DNA from 2 places in the Pseudomonas sp. S35 genome. Region 1 is predicted to be linked to the other one. Evidence: predicted binding sites of a transcription regulator. Region 1 holds the regulator's gene; the other holds the start of a gene.
What was found. Region 1 encodes sigma-54, which starts transcription at its own class of promoters, with help from an activator protein. Its sites were predicted from a motif close to ANTGGCATNNANNTTGCTNT; they were not measured.
Positions count from the first base shown of each region.

Region 2: PspS35_RS14275 (circularly permuted type 2 ATP-grasp protein) is a predicted target of sigma-54. The motif match lies at 5,456-5,475, and genes of this name have one in related genera.

Region 1 covers NZ_CP019431.1:1,152,163-1,159,769, forward strand. The annotation lists gene PspS35_RS05125 (ZIP family metal transporter) at 1-159, shown strand, start outside; gene PspS35_RS05130 (HPr family phosphocarrier protein) at 197-469, opposite strand; gene rapZ (RNase adapter RapZ) at 486-1,343, opposite strand; gene ptsN (PTS IIA-like nitrogen regulatory protein PtsN) at 1,346-1,810, opposite strand; gene raiA (ribosome-associated translation inhibitor RaiA) at 1,820-2,125, opposite strand; gene PspS35_RS05150 (RNA polymerase factor sigma-54) at 2,201-3,694, opposite strand; gene lptB (LPS export ABC transporter ATP-binding protein) at 3,892-4,617, opposite strand; gene lptA (lipopolysaccharide transport periplasmic protein LptA) at 4,617-5,150, opposite strand; gene lptC (LPS export ABC transporter periplasmic protein LptC) at 5,137-5,709, opposite strand; gene PspS35_RS05170 (HAD family hydrolase) at 5,718-6,242, opposite strand; gene PspS35_RS05175 (KpsF/GutQ family sugar-phosphate isomerase) at 6,243-7,217, opposite strand; gene PspS35_RS05180 (ATP-binding cassette domain-containing protein) at 7,528-7,607, shown strand, end outside.
Region 2 covers NZ_CP019431.1:3,247,773-3,255,379, reverse strand. The annotation lists gene PspS35_RS14310 (ATP-binding protein) at 1-481, shown strand, start outside; gene PspS35_RS14305 (response regulator) at 466-849, shown strand; gene PspS35_RS14300 (EAL domain-containing response regulator) at 859-2,091, shown strand; gene PspS35_RS14295 (helix-turn-helix transcriptional regulator) at 2,180-2,527, shown strand; gene PspS35_RS30535 (hypothetical protein) at 2,518-2,652, opposite strand; gene PspS35_RS14290 (hypothetical protein) at 2,664-2,876, opposite strand; gene PspS35_RS14285 (hypothetical protein) at 3,129-4,499, shown strand; gene PspS35_RS30050 (hypothetical protein) at 4,496-4,636, opposite strand; gene PspS35_RS14280 (hypothetical protein) at 4,660-5,217, opposite strand; gene PspS35_RS14275 (circularly permuted type 2 ATP-grasp protein) at 5,662-7,071, shown strand; gene PspS35_RS14270 (alpha-E domain-containing protein) at 7,075-7,607, shown strand, end outside.

The DNA of each region.
Region 1 (7,607 bases):
TTGCCTTTGGGCCTGGCGCTGGCCGCCGGTGCAATGCTGTTGGTGGTGACGCATGAGGTGATCCCGGAATCACGCCGCAATGGCCACGAAAAGCTCGCCAGCCTGGGGTTGTGCGTTGGGTTTTGCTTGATGATGGCGATGGATACTGCATTGGGCTGAAGCCGTTACCGCTTCACGCCTGTCTCAAAGGGTGAGCTTACTCACCCTCATCAAAGAAGTTGTTGATCAGCGCCACCAGTGCGTCCATCGCTTCCTGTTCTTGCTCGCCTTCGGTCTTCAAATGAATCTTGGTGCCCTTGCCGGCCGCCAGCATCATCATCGCCATTATGCTTTTGCCGTCGACCATGCTCTGCGGTGTGCGCCCGGCCCTGATCTGGCAAGGGAACTGCCCGGCGACGCCGACAAACTTGGCCGAGGCGCGGGCATGCAGGCCCAATTTGTTGATGATTTCAATTTCCAGAGCGGGCATCGCGCAGGTGTTCCTTTCAGCTAAGGTCGCGGTGGCGAACCTGGACGTTCTTGAGGGTTTGTTGCAGCACTTGGCCCAGGCGCTCGGTCAGGTACACCGAGCGGTGATGGCCGCCAGTGCAGCCAATGGCAATGGTGACATAGGCCCGATTGCTCGCGGCAAAGCGTGGTAGCCATTTAAGCAGGTAGCTGGAAATGTCCTGGAACATCTCCTCCACATCCGGCTGCGCGGCCAGGTACTCCGCCACAGGTTGGTCCAGCCCGGACTGGTCGCGTAATTCGGGTTTCCAGTAGGGGTTGGGCAAGCAGCGCACGTCGAACACCAGGTCCGCATCCACTGGCATGCCACGCTTGAAGCCGAACGACTCGACGAGAAATGCCGTGCCAGGCTCTGGCTGGTTCAGCAGGCGCAACTTGATGGCATCGCGCAACTGGTACAGGTTGAGGCTGGTGGTGTTGATCTTGAGGTCGGCGAGGTCAATTATCGGACCCAGCAACTTGGTTTCGTCCTCGATGGCTTCGGCCAGAGAACGGTGAGGGCTGCTGAGTGGATGGCGGCGACGGGTTTCAGAGAAGCGTTTGAGCAGCGTCTCTTCGTCGGCATCCAGGTACAGCACATCACAATGAATGTGCTTGGCGCGTACCTCTTCAAGCAATTGTGGGAATCGCTCAAGGTGGCTAGGCAGGTTGCGGGCGTCAATCGAGACGGCGACCAGGGGTTGCGCCAGTTCGGTATGGATCAGCGCGCGTTCCGCCAGTTCCGGCAGCAGGCCAGCTGGAAGGTTGTCTATGCAATAGAAACCGTTGTCCTCAAGAACGTTGAGGGCGGTACTTTTACCCGAGCCAGAGCGGCCGCTGACGATGATCAAACGCATGATTACTGCCCGTTCTGTTCATCCAGGACAACTTGATACAGCGCCTCGTTGCTGCTGGCGCTGCGCAGTTTGTCGCGCACTTCCTTGCGGTCGAGCATGCTGGCGATCTGCCGGAGCAGTTCCAGGTGCGCATCGGTGGCTGCTTCCGGAACCAGCAGAACGAACAGCAGGTCAACCGGGGCGCCGTCGATGGCATCGAAGTCAATGGGGGCTTCAAGGTGCAGCAGGGCGCTGACGGGCGTTTCGCAGCCCTTGAGGCGGCAGTGAGGAATGGCGATGCCGTTGCCAAAACCCGTGGAGCCGAGTTTTTCACGGGCGATCAGCGCATCGAAGACGTCTTGCATCTCCAGGCTCGGCACTTCACGTGCGATCAGGTTGGCAATTTGTTCGAGTGCTTTCTTTTTACTGCCGCCCGGCACGTTCACGAGGGAACGGCCGGGGGTCAGGATGGTTTCAAGTCGGATCATTGGGGGGAGTTAACGACCTGTACCTTGCATCAGGTGCAGATTCTTTTCCTTATGCTTTATGAGTTGGCGGTCCAGCTTGTCGTAGAGCGAGTCAATCGCCGCGTACATGTCTTCATGTTCCGCATTGGCGACGAGCTTGGCATTCGGTACGTGCAGGGTGGCCTCGATTTTCTGCTTCAGCTTATCGACCTCCATGATGACCTGCACGTTGGTGATCTTGTCAAAATGCCCCGCCAGCTTGTTCAGCTTGCTCTCGGTGTATTCACGCAGGGGTTTGGTGACTTCCAGCTGGTGTCCACTGATGTTGACTTGCATACAGCTTCTCCTTCGTTGCCAGTGCATAAAGCGACAGGCAAAAGTGCCTGCCACTGGAACGCTGTGGCCCGCCCGTCACATCAAACGCTTACGCTCGCTGGAAGGCGCGATCCCAAGGGATTCGCGGTACTTGGCGACGGTTCGACGGGCGACCTGAATGCCTTGTGCTTCCAGTAAACCAGCGATCTTGCTGTCACTCAACGGCTTTTTCTGATTTTCCGCAGCAACCAGTTTTTTGATGATCGCGCGGATTGCCGTGGACGAGCATTCACCGCCCTCGGAGGTGCTTACATGGCTGGAGAAAAAGTATTTCAGCTCATATATGCCACGTGGGGTATGCATGAATTTTTGCGTGGTCACTCGGGAAATCGTTGATTCGTGCATGCCTACCGCTTCGGCGATGTCATGCAGAACCAGCGGCTTCATTGCTTCGTCACCGTACTCCAGAAAGCCGCGCTGATGCTCGACGATCTGGGTAGCAACTTTCATCAAGGTTTCGTTGCGGCTTTGCAGGCTCTTGATGAACCAGCGCGCTTCCTGCAACTGGTTGCGCATGAAGGTATTGTCGGCGCTGGTGTCGGCCCGGCGAACAAAACCTGCATATTGCGGGTTGACCCGCAGGCGTGGCACCGACTCTTGGTTCAGCTCCACCAGCCACCGCTCGTTATCCTTGCGCACGATCACGTCAGGGACTACGTATTCGGCTTCGCTGGACTCGATCTGTGAGCCAGGGCGCGGGTTGAGGCTCTGCACCAGTTCGATCACTTGGCGCAGGTCGTCTTCCTTGAGCTTCATGCGGCGCATCAACTGGCTGTAGTCGCGGCTGCCCAGCAGGTCGATATAGTCGGTGACCAGGCGCTGTGCTTCAGTGAGCCATTGGGTTTTAGCGGGCAGCTGTCGCAGTTGCAGCAGCAGGCATTCGCCAAGGGTGCGGGCGCCGATGCCGGCAGGCTCGAATTGTTGGATGCGGTGAAGGACGGCTTCGATTTCGTCCAGCTCGATGTCGAGTTCCGGGTCAAACGCCTCAAGAATTTCTTCGAGTGTCTCGTCCAGATAACCCTGGTTATTGATGCAATCGATCAGGGTCACGGCGATCAGGCGGTCGGTATCCGACATCGGTGCAAGGTTCAGTTGCCACAACAGATGGCTCTGCAGGCTTTCGCCGGCGGAGGTGCGGGTGGTGAAGTCCCACTCGTCGTCGTCGTTGCTGGGCAGGCTGCTGGCGCTGGTCTGATAGACGTCCTCCCAGGCGGTGTCTACCGGGAGCTCGTTGGGAATGCGTTCGTTCCAGTCACCTTCCTCAAGGTTGTCCACCGTAGGGGCGGTTTCCTGATAGGACGGTTCCTGCACGTCGGCATTGGGTTTTTGCTCGATGTTGTCAGCCAATGGGTCTGCATTGTCGAAGTCGTCGCCTTCTTCCTGGCGTTCGAGCATCGGATTGGACTCCAGGGCCTCCTGGATTTCCTGTTGCAGGTCCAGGGTCGACAATTGGAGCAGGCGGATGGCCTGTTGCAGCTGCGGTGTCATCGTCAGCTGCTGGCCCATTCTCAGGACTAGCGATGGTTTCATGGCAGGGGCTTAACACCTTATTCGCCGGCGCAATGCGCCATCCACGACAGGGCGCGTGAGCGCCAAACATAAGCAAATTATATGCCTGATATCGAGGGCTTTGCCTAGAGCGCGGTAACAATAAAAATCCGGAGGTCTTCATTGGTTCCCGCGCAGTGGGCAAACGACCTGCCGCCGCCGTGTTCTTGCGCGTGGCTTTACAGGCGGAACTCGTGACCCAGGTACACTTCCTTGACCAGTTCGTTGGCCAGGATGGTCGCGGAATCACCTTCGGCGATCAGTTGACCATCGTTGACGATATAAGCGGTTTCGCAGATATCGAGGGTTTCACGCACGTTGTGGTCGGTGATCAATACACCGATTCCCTTCGCCTTGAGGTGATGGATGATCTGCTTGATGTCGCCGACCGAGATCGGGTCGACGCCTGCAAACGGTTCGTCCAGCAGGATGAACTTGGGGGCGGTGGCCAGGGCGCGGGCGATTTCCACGCGACGACGTTCGCCACCGGACAGGCTCATGCCAAGGTTGTCGCGAATGTGGTTGATGTGGAATTCCTGCAGCAGGCTTTCCAGTTCCTTGCGGCGGCCATCGCGGTCGAGCTCCTTGCGGGTCTCGAGGATCGCCATGATGTTGTCGGCAACCGACAGTTTGCGGAAGATCGACGCTTCTTGTGGAAGATAGCCGATACCGGCACGGGCGCGGCCGTGCATCGGCTGGTGGCTGACATCCAGGTCGTCGATCAGTACGCGACCCTGGTCCGCCTGGACCAGGCCGACGATCATATAGAAGCAGGTGGTCTTGCCGGCGCCGTTGGGGCCGAGCAGGCCGACGATCTGGCCGCTGTCGATCGACAGGCTGACGTCGCGCACGACCTGACGGCTTTTATAGGCCTTGGCCAGATGCTGGGCTTTCAGGGTTGCCATTACTCGGCCTTCTTCTTCGGCTGGATAACCATGTCGATGCGTGGGCGTGGCGCAGTTACCTTGGTGCCATTGGCGCGGCCGGCGTTGGCAACCTGCTTCACGGTGTCATAAGTGATTTTTTCACCTTCCGTGGAGTTGCCATCTGGACTGAGCACCTTGGCCTGGTCGATCAGCACGATACGATTCTGCTGGGCATGATACTGGATGGTCTTGCCGTAGCCCTTCATCGGGCCGGTGTCGGTGGCGGACTGCTTCTGTTCGAAGTAAGCCAGGTTGCCCACCGAGGTCACGACGTCGATGTCACCGGCTTGGGTGCGCGTCAGTGTCACGGTATTACCGGTGATCTTCATCGACCCTTGGGTGATGATGACGCCGCCGGTATAGGTGGCAACACCTTGCTTGTCATCCAACTGCGCATCATCAGCAGAAATGTGGATCGGCTGCTGGCTATCGTTCGGCAGAGCCCAGGCGCTCACGCTTCCCAGTGCTGCGCCCAAGCCGAGCAAAATAGGGAGAGTTTTAACGAGCCTCATACTGTCCTCTTACGTTCGATAGCAGGTGTATCCTGCTTTCTTTCAAATACGCTTTCATTCCCTTGCCAGTCGATACACCGCCAGCGCCGTCGATTCTAACGTCTTGCTCGGTCTGCGCATATTGCTTCTGCGGGAATACGGTCATGCGACTGGTAGTAATCACCGTGTCACGGTTCTTTGCGTCGGTGCGCGCAACGCGCACCGAGTCGATCAGTTCCACCTCGGTACCGTCCGGGTTGACCTCGCCACGCTTGCTGGTGACGTGCCACGGAAATTCGGTGCCGCGGTACAGGTTAAGGTCCGGGTTGGTCAGCAAGGTGATTTCGGAGGCCTTCACATGCTCGACCTTGTCCGACGTCATTTCGTACTGCACCTTGCCGTCGGGCAGGAACTGCACGCTGTAGGCGTTGGTGGCGTAATAGTCGATAGCGCCTTCATCTACCTGCGCAGCAGGCTGGTCGAGGAAGCGCTCCGGGCTGATATTCCAGTAGCCCACCGCCAGGAACAGCGCGGCGATGACCCCGAATAGCAGGAAGTTGCGAATCTTTTTGCTCAGCATAAAACGCTCTATAAGTAGGCGGCGTGGGCCGCTTCAAGGCGGCCCTGGGCGCGCAGGATCAGCTCGCAGAACTCACGGGCAGCACCTTCGCCGCCACGGGCAGTGGTGATGCCATGGGCGTGTTCGCGGACAAACGCGGCTGCATTGGCAACGGCCATGCCCAGGCCCACTCGGCGAATGACCGGCAAGTCTGGCAGGTCATCGCCCAAGTAGGCGACCTGCTCATAGCTTAGGTTGAGTTGGCCAAGAAGCTCGTCCAAGACCACCAGTTTATCCTCGCGGCCTTGATACAGGTGAGGAATCCCCAGGTTTTGTGCGCGGCGTTCCACAACCGGGGTTTTTCGACCGCTAATAATGGCGGTTTGTACGCCCGCGGCCATCAGCATCTTGATGCCCTGGCCGTCGAGGGTGTTGAATGTCTTGAATTCGCTGCCATCTTCGAGGAAGTACAGGCGGCCATCGGTCAGCACGCCGTCGACGTCGAAAATCGCCAGCTTGATGTGTTTGCCGCGTTGCAGCAGGTCGCTGGTCATTTACATCACTCCCGCACGCAGCAAGTCGTGCATGTTCAGGGCGCCAACCGGGTGGTCGTCGCTATCGACCACCACCAGCGCGCCGATCTTGTGGTCTTCCATGATCTTCAATGCTTCGGCTGCGAGCATTTCAGGGCGTGCGGTCTTGCCGTGAGGGGTCATTACCGCGTCAATGGTGGCCGTGTGGATATCGATGGTGCGGTCCAGTGTGCGACGCAGATCACCGTCGGTAAACACGCCGGCCAGGCGGCCATCGGTCTCCAGGATCACGGTCATGCCCAGGCCCTTGCGTGTCATTTCCATCAGCGCGTCCTTCAGCAACGTACCGCGCTGCACGTGAGGCAGTTCATCGCCCGAGTGCATGACATTTTCCACTTTCAGCAGCAGGCGGCGGCCCAAGGCGCCGCCGGGGTGGGAAAACGCGAAGTCTTCAGCGGTAAACCCACGGGCTTCGAGCAATGCCACGGCCAATGCGTCGCCCATGACCAGGGCTGCAGTGGTGGAGGAGGTCGGCGCCAGGTTCAGTGGGCAGGCCTCGTGGGCCACGTGAACGTTCAGGTTCACTTCGGCGGCCTTGGCCAGCGTCGATTCCGGGTTGCCGGTGATGCTGATCATCTTGATCCCCAGGCGCTTGATCAGCGGCAGCAGGGTCACGATTTCGTTGGTGGTGCCAGAGTTGGACAGCGCCAGGATGATGTCATCCTTGGTGATCATGCCCATGTCGCCGTGGCTGGCTTCGGCTGGATGCACGAAAAACGCCGTGGTCCCAGTGCTCGCCAGTGTGGCGGCGATCTTGTTGCCGACGTGGCCCGATTTGCCCATGCCGACCACGACAACGCGGCCCTTGCTGGCCAGAATCATCTCGCAGGCGCGTACGAAATCCGCGTCGATATGGGCCAGCAAGCCCTCTACGGCTTCAAGCTCGAGGCGGATAGTGCGTTGTGCGGATTGAATAAGGTCGCTGGATTGGCTCATGTCTGAAATCGTATAGCCTGACGAAAAGTCGGCGATTATAGCGGTAATGATCAATTCCCTCACGCAAGTTCGTCAGGCTTTATTCCGCAGTTGCTTAAGATTCATGATCAGTAACATAGCCGGCAACGTTTTTTACCTGTCCTGAATCTGAACTAGCACTGTTCCGGCCTTGGGCGCCCTGTGTCAGCAGTGATATAGTTCGCCGCCAGTTCGGTCCGCCCAGCCCATGTGGCTATCTATTGCGTAACCGTTGCAAACGTTTGTCGCATGCGTGGTGTCTGAGTGAGAGGCTGCATCCCAAGGAGTTTAGATGAGTGCCGATAACGCCTACGCGGTCGAGCTGAAGGGACTGACCTTCAAGCGCGGGACGCGCAGCATCTTCAATAACGT
Region 2 (7,607 bases), 2.1 Mb from region 1:
GGACAGCCAGGATGACTTGGGCACGCTGGTCCTGGACCTGCGCAAGACCAAGCAGATCGTCTACAACCTGCTGGCCAATGCAGTGAAGTTCAGCGCCCACGGCAGCGACGTGACCCTGGCGGTGCGTGAGGTCGGCCGTGAGCAGGTGGGGTTGGTGCCCGGGGATTGGCCGGTGCATGGCTTTGCGCTGCAAGCCAGCGTGCACCAGCGATTCCTTGAGTTGAGCGTGAGCGACAGCGGTATCGGGATCGCCCCGGATGACATGGGCAAGCTGTTCAAGGCCTTCAGCCAGATCGACAGCAGCCTGGCGCGCAAATTCGAAGGCACCGGCCTGGGCCTGGCGATGGTCAAGCAACTCACCGACCTGCAGGGCGGCAGCGTTGCCGTGGCCAGCCGCGAAGGCCACGGCGCACGTTTTGTGGTGTGGCTGCCGCTGCATCGAGCTGGCGACAAACCGGAGGCCACATGGCCACTATCCTGATTGTCGAAGACAACGAAGCCAACATGCGCCTGGCACGCTTGCTGCTGGTCAACGCCGGCCACAGCGTGTTGTGGGCCGCCGATGCAGAGAGTGGCCTGACCATGGCCCGTGACCATCAGCCGGCGCTGATCCTGATGGATATTCAATTGCCGGGCATGGACGGCCTGGCGGCGACCCAACTGCTCAAGCAAGCCCCTCACACCGCCCATATCCCGGTGATCGCCCTCACCGCCATGGCCATGAAGGAAGATCGGGAAAAAGCCCGGCTGGCCGGATGCGACGCGTATGTGAGCAAGCCCCTGCGCTACAAGGAGCTGTACCAGGAGATCGACAGCCTGCTGCACCCGCCCCTTACACCTCCCGCATGAGTCCTCTCCATGGCCAGCTCACCTGCAACATTGTTGATCGTTGACGACGAACCCCAGGTTCGCAAGTTGTTGGAAACCCTGCTGCATCACGAGGGTTACCTGACCCTGAGCGCCTGCTGCGGCGAAGAAGCGTTGCGCTTGGTGACCCAGCAGCCACCGGACTTGATCCTGCTGGACATCATGATGCCGGGCATGGACGGCTATGAAGTGGCCAGCGAGCTCAAGGGCAACCCGGCCACGGCGAACATCCCGATCATCATGCTTTCGGCCTTGAACGACGCCACGGCGCGGGTCAGCGGGTTGGAAACTGGCGCTGAGGAGTTCATCAGCAAACCCATAGAGCGCGTCGAGTTGTGGCTGCGAGTGCGCAATTTGCTGCGGCTCAAGGCCCATGGTGACGAGTTAAAAAAACACAGCGTGATGCTGGAGCAGCAATTGCACGCCGATGCTTCCCCCCTGTTTACCGTGCACGACCTCGCCCGCCAAGACATGGAAAAAGCCCTGCGTGGCGCCGTTGAGCGCAATGAGTTCACCCTGCATTATCAGCCCAAGGTCGAGGTGACCAGCGGGAAAGTCTGTGCCTTGGAAGCGCTGCTGCGCTGGGACCGCCCCGGTTATGGTGCGGTCTCGCCCGCGGTGTTTGTGCCGATCCTGGAACACCTGGGCCTGATCGTCCGCGTCGGGCGCTGGGTCATTGAGCGGGTTTGTGAGCAGATCGCCGTGTGGCAGCGCCGCGATATCCTGGCGGTGGAGGTCTCGGTGAACGTTTCTGGCCTGCAATTGATTGAAGGCGACCTGATTGCCGATATCGCGAGAATCCTTGCAAAAACCGGGGTTCAAGCGCATTGGCTGGAAGTGGAGTTGACCGAAGGCTCGCTGATGGAAAACACCCAGCGCACCATTGCCAGCCTGCAACGCCTGCGTGCGATGGGCGTGAAGATCTCGATCGACGACTTTGGCACTGGCTATTCGAGCCTGGCTTACCTACGGCGCTTCCCCCTCGACACCTTGAAGATCGACATCGCGTTTATCCGTGAAGTCACCAGCAACCCGCAGGATGCGGCGATCACCCGCACGATTATTGAACTGGCCCACGGCCTGGGCTTGCGGGTAGTCGCCGAAGGCGTGGAAACCCCTGAACAACTGGCGTTCTTGAAGGATGCCGGGTGTGATCAGATTCAAGGTTATCTCTACAGCCGGCCGTTGCCGGTGCAAGCGCTGGAGCAGCTGCTGTTGGCGTGAGCGCCGCTCCACATACCGCAAGAAAAAAATTGAATCTCGCACAGCACCGCAGCTTCTAACCGCTAGGATCAGTAGCGCGAGAAATGCCATGAAAAAGATAGGCCAGCGGTTGCATGAAGAACGCCAGCGCCTGGGGTACTCCCAGCAATACCTGGCTCAGGCAGGCGGCGTGACGGCACGGGAGCAGCGTCAATACGAGCAGGGTGAAGAGATGCCCCGTGCCGACTACCTCGCGGCATTGGCCGCAGAAGGCGTGGATGTGGTGTACGTGATCACGGGTAAGCCCAGCACCGTTATCTCTATCAGCCGCGCGCAGGCGCAAACCCTGATCGATAACCGCGTGCTGGGTCAAGAATTGCCGCCAGCCGGGCAGGATGAGGGTGACATCTACTTCACCCTCGACCGCTCGTCACGGGACGCATCGGATCAATCCTGATCCTCGGTTTCGCCGACGTCGGCCGTTTCATCCAAATCAATCAGCGGTACTTCGGCATCGTCCATCAGCGAACCTGGGTCTTCGTTGCCCGGGTCGTTGAGCGCTTCATCCATTTCATCTGACATGACCGTCTCCTTTAACCGCCCTGCGTGTCGATATCGGCATCGGTTTCAGGCTTGTGCACGGGCTCAGGCTCGAAATCGGGGCTGTAGGTGTTCTCCTCGGCTTTTGGGTCACGCTCGGCGTTGGGGTCTTTCGGCGCATCTGCACCGGTCGCAGGTGCCGGTTCGCCGCCGTCAATCGCCGGGTCGTTACGGTTGCTGGTTTGCGGATCGTTGTTCGTGCTCATGATGCTCACCTGTGCTTGGCCTACCTGACATTAAGGCGCCGCGAGGTCGCTCGAAGTTCCGCCCGATTGCTTATCGGATGGGGTTGTCGACCTGGATGTAGAACGCCTACATGCCTAGCAGCAGCCAGAACACCATAACCGAAAACAATAACGACTTGCGCAGGCAGGTGCGTAGTACATTGTTAAATATTTGCATTTGAGTGATTCAGGCAAAAAACTTAATCATTGGCACTTTTAAGGAGAGCACGGCAAATGATAAATACAAAGACAGTCATTGATAATCAGACATATCCTATAGATCCAACTCTTTCATCCCAGAATATAAGCAGCCTCTCGCAACGAAACCTCAGCGGTCGTGACCTTATCGTGATCAATCCTATTTACGATCTAGCGGACGGGAGCGGGGGCGATGCCCAGCTAGCGAACAAAATTGCCAATATCGCCCTGGAGCAAAATTGTCGGGTCAGCATTCTTCCAATTGACACAGACCGTCCAGGTAACGCGCTGGCTGCACGTCATCACGCCACTTCCGAGAGCGTTCATCAACTCAGCGATTTGCGAGACCCTTTATTCATCGTTGCGCCAGTAGGTGTTTTGAAGTTGGAAGACCTGAAGACAACCATGAATAACCTATGCACACAGTATAATTTTCCACGTAAGGACATCATGCTGATTGAAGAAATGGACCTGCTAGCGAGCCCCCGCCAGCAACTGCCTGACAGGGTCAATGCGCTCAAAGAATTGGGGTTTGAGGGCGTGAGCGCACATAACCTTGGCTTTGGTGAGGGCGCAATTGGCTACCTGCCCATCGAAAAGAAAGATTTAGATCTGATTGAAAAACGGTTCGATAACGACATCAGAAAACTTCTGGACAGTTATAATTTGTCACTGGACAAGAATAGCAACTTTCACATGGCCTATATAAGCTCCGATACCCCAGTCACAGCATCACATCTATTTATCCGCAACACGTTGAACGAGACCGCCAGCGACAAAAAAAATACCACTTATCTAATTGTTGCTCGGAACTTACCAAACCTAAGCAGAAAGCGTCGATTCATTGACGATGTTGGAAATATCTTTCACCCAAATTACTCTATAGCGGTCAGTGACAAAGCTTATTCCAAAGCCTCGCTCTATACTTTTTCTGATAGCGGTCGCGGCATGGTTCATCAAAAAACATTCCTGGGCGCTGGTGATTCTGAGGTGAAGGTCATTGTTGTAAAGCATGTGCCGCAGCCGATTTTTCACGACCTCATGAAATTATCATCTTGCGGCATGGCGAGTGGTGATCAATCACTAGGGGAATATTTGTCAATTAAGAAAAGCGTTCCGTATTACGATATGCAGCAATTTAAATATCCTTTGGCCCGAGCGCTCGTATTAGAAGCGGAGAGATTGGGGGGAACCCCTCTAGGAAAGCAAATGGAGCGCAAAGTGGTGGGGGGCGTGCCGCATAGCATGGATACACACGTCCTCTTCTCACCCAATGAGCCGGATAACCTGCCCCGACCAGAACTCATAAAAGCCTCAATGAGGCTGGATGAAAAGATAAGTTCACACACAGCGGATGGCCACATCCGTGAGTTCCTAAGCGGCCCACCACCAGCAAGCACTCATTAAACGCGCTTGGGGCTGGTATCTGCTGGCTCATCTGGATCGATAAGCGGCACTTCGGCATCATCCATCAACGAGCCCGGGTCTTCGTTACCTGGGTCGTTGAGTTCCTCTTCCAATGCCTCTTCCGGTTGTTCTGGCATGACCTGCTCCTCGCACCCTCTCATTAGCCCCTTAGGGGATTGTCGATTTGGATGTAGAACGCATACATGCCTAGCAGCAGCCAGAACACCATGAACAACCAAGGCGCACGCATCGAAAACAATAGCGACTTGCGATAGCCCTTGTGGGACGACTCCATTTCCGAAAACAGCGGCGACTCATCATAAGCCAAACCCATCACCGGCTCGCTGCGCAGCAGTTCGCTTTGCTTGTAGTGCCAATGATCGATGATGTCGTAGGCCGCGCGAATGCCCGGCCAGGCGTTGAGCGAGCTGAGAATACCCAGCGCCGCCAGGAAGACCGGCACCACCAGGGTAAACAGCTTGCCCCACTCCGGATTCAGGTTGCCCATCCCCGATACAAACGCGATGACCAGGAATGACTGTGCAGTGAGGTAGGCATCCGTGCGGTTGGCGAGGATGGTGGTTTCGTACTGGATTTCGCGGCGATAGAAGTCGAGGCGGTCCTTGGGCGAGCCGAAGATCTTTGCGTTGTGTTCGCTGTGATCACTGTGATTGGTCACGCTCGATTCTGGCGTGTCGGGTGAAATGATTCTGGGCACAACCGTGCTCCACGGGCGAATAAGACCTTTTAGAAGAGCGTGACGAGCGTGAAGTTCAAGTTCGTTCCGACTTCACCCTGGAAAGGCTTGTCCACCATTTGAACAGCGTTTTGCAACGCGCGACTCTTGTGCGCCAGGCGCACCTTCCTGGCGCACTCTGCATCGGCATGTCGCACTGATCTTGGGCGCCCAGGCCCCTTGGCATGCCGGCTACGGGTTTTATCCTGCTATTCACGGTTTAGGCACAGGCATTGCTTTATCTCATCAACCTTCTACCGTTGCGCATCACGCCAGGAGTATTCGTTACCCCCCGACCCAGAGCCGACACCATAAGAAAGTAAGGAGCAGGCCTGTTGGCACTCTGCGCCACAGGCTCATGAAAACAGGCGTTTTTTTAAGCGGCAGTGCCACCCACGCAACCCTGGGCACTGACAAGGTACTGCAATGGCTCGATCTTTCTTTGATGAAATGAATGACGCAAACGGCGTATGCCGTGCGCACTATCAGGATTTCTCCCGCTGGCTGGCCAATACGCCGCCGGAACTGCTGGCCCAGCGTCGTCGTGAAGCCGACTTGCTGTTCCATCGCGCCGGGATCACCTTCACCCTCTATGGTGACGAGCAAGACACCGAGCGCCTGATCCCCTTCGACATCATCCCGCGCAGCATCCCCGCCAGCGAGTGGAGCGTGATCGAACGTGGCTGTATCCAACGGGTCAACGCGCTGAACATGTTCCTCGCCGATATCTACCACGATCAGCGCATCATCAAGGCCGGGATCATTCCGGCGGATCAGGTGCTGGGCAACGAGGGTTATCAGAAGGCTATGGTCGGCCTGGACCTGCACCGCGACATCTACTCGCATATTTCCGGCGTAGACCTGGTGCGCGATGGCGACGGCACGTACTACGTGCTGGAAGACAACCTGCGCACCCCCAGCGGTGTGAGCTACATGCTCGAAGACCGCAAGATGATGATGCGCCTGTTCCCGGAAGTGTTCGCCAAGCAGCGCATCGCGCCTGTGGACCACTACCCCAACCTGCTGCTCAAGACCCTGAAAAGCGCCAGCCGGCTGGACAACCCCAACGTCGTGGTGCTGACCCCTGGCCGCTTCAACAGCGCATTCTTCGAACATGCGTTCCTGGCCCGGGAAATGGGCGTGGAACTGGTCGAAGGCGCCGACCTGTTCGTGCACGACCTCAAGGTGTTCATGCGCACCACCGACGGGCCCAAGGCCGTTGACGTGATCTACCGGCGTATCGACGACGCGTTCCTCGACCCGCAGGCGTTCAACCCTGAATCCATGCTCGGCGTGCCTGGCCTGGTCGCGGCGTATTGCGCCGGCAACGTGGTGCTGGCCAACGCTATCGGCACCGGTGTGGCCGACGACAAGTCAATCTACCCCTACGTGCCGGAAATGATCCGCTTCTACCTGGACGAAGAACCGGTGCTGCAGAACGTACCGACCTTCCAGTGCCGCAAACCCGATGAACTGTCCCACGTACTGGCCCACTTGCCGGAACTGGTGGTCAAGGAAACCCAAGGCTCCGGCGGCTACGGCATGCTGGTCGGTCCGGCGTCCACCGCCGCCGAAATCGAAGACTTCCGTCAACGCATCAAGGCCCGCCCCCACGCGTATATCGCCCAACCGACCCTGAGCCTGTCCACCTGCCCCACCTTTGTCGAAAACGGCATCGCCCCCCGGCATATCGACCTGCGGCCCTTCGTGCTCTCGGGCAAGGAAACCCGCCTCGTGCCGGGTGGCCTCACACGGGTGGCACTGCGTGAAGGCTCATTGATCGTGAACTCGTCGCAAGGCGGCGGAACCAAGGACACCTGGGTGGTGGAGGGCTGAATCATGTTGAGTAGAACCGCCGCAGATCTGTACTGGATGTCCCGCTACCTGGAGCGCGCCGAGAACCTGGCGCGCATGCTGGAAGTCAGTTATTCGCTGTCGTTGATGCCCCAGGCCGGGCGCAGCGATGGCCTGGACGAACTGGCCATGTCGCTGCTCAGCAGCGGCACCCTGGACAGCTACCTGGAACGCCATGAAACCCTGGATGCCGAGCGCATGCTGCACTTCTTCGCCCTCGACGAAGAAAACCCCGCCAGCATCTACAACTGCCTGCGCGCCGCCCGTGGCAACGCCCATGCGGTACGCGGGCGCATCACCGCCGACATGTGGGAAAACCTCAACGCCACCTGGCTGGAAATGCGCAGCATCGCCGCCGGCGGCCTGGCGCGACACGGTATCAGCCACTTCTGTGACTGGGTCAAGCAGCGTTCGCACCTGTTCCGTGGCGCGACCTCGGGCACCATCATGCGTAACGACGCCTATCGGTTTATCCGCCTGGGCACCTTCGTCGAGCGCGCCGACAACACCTTGCGCTT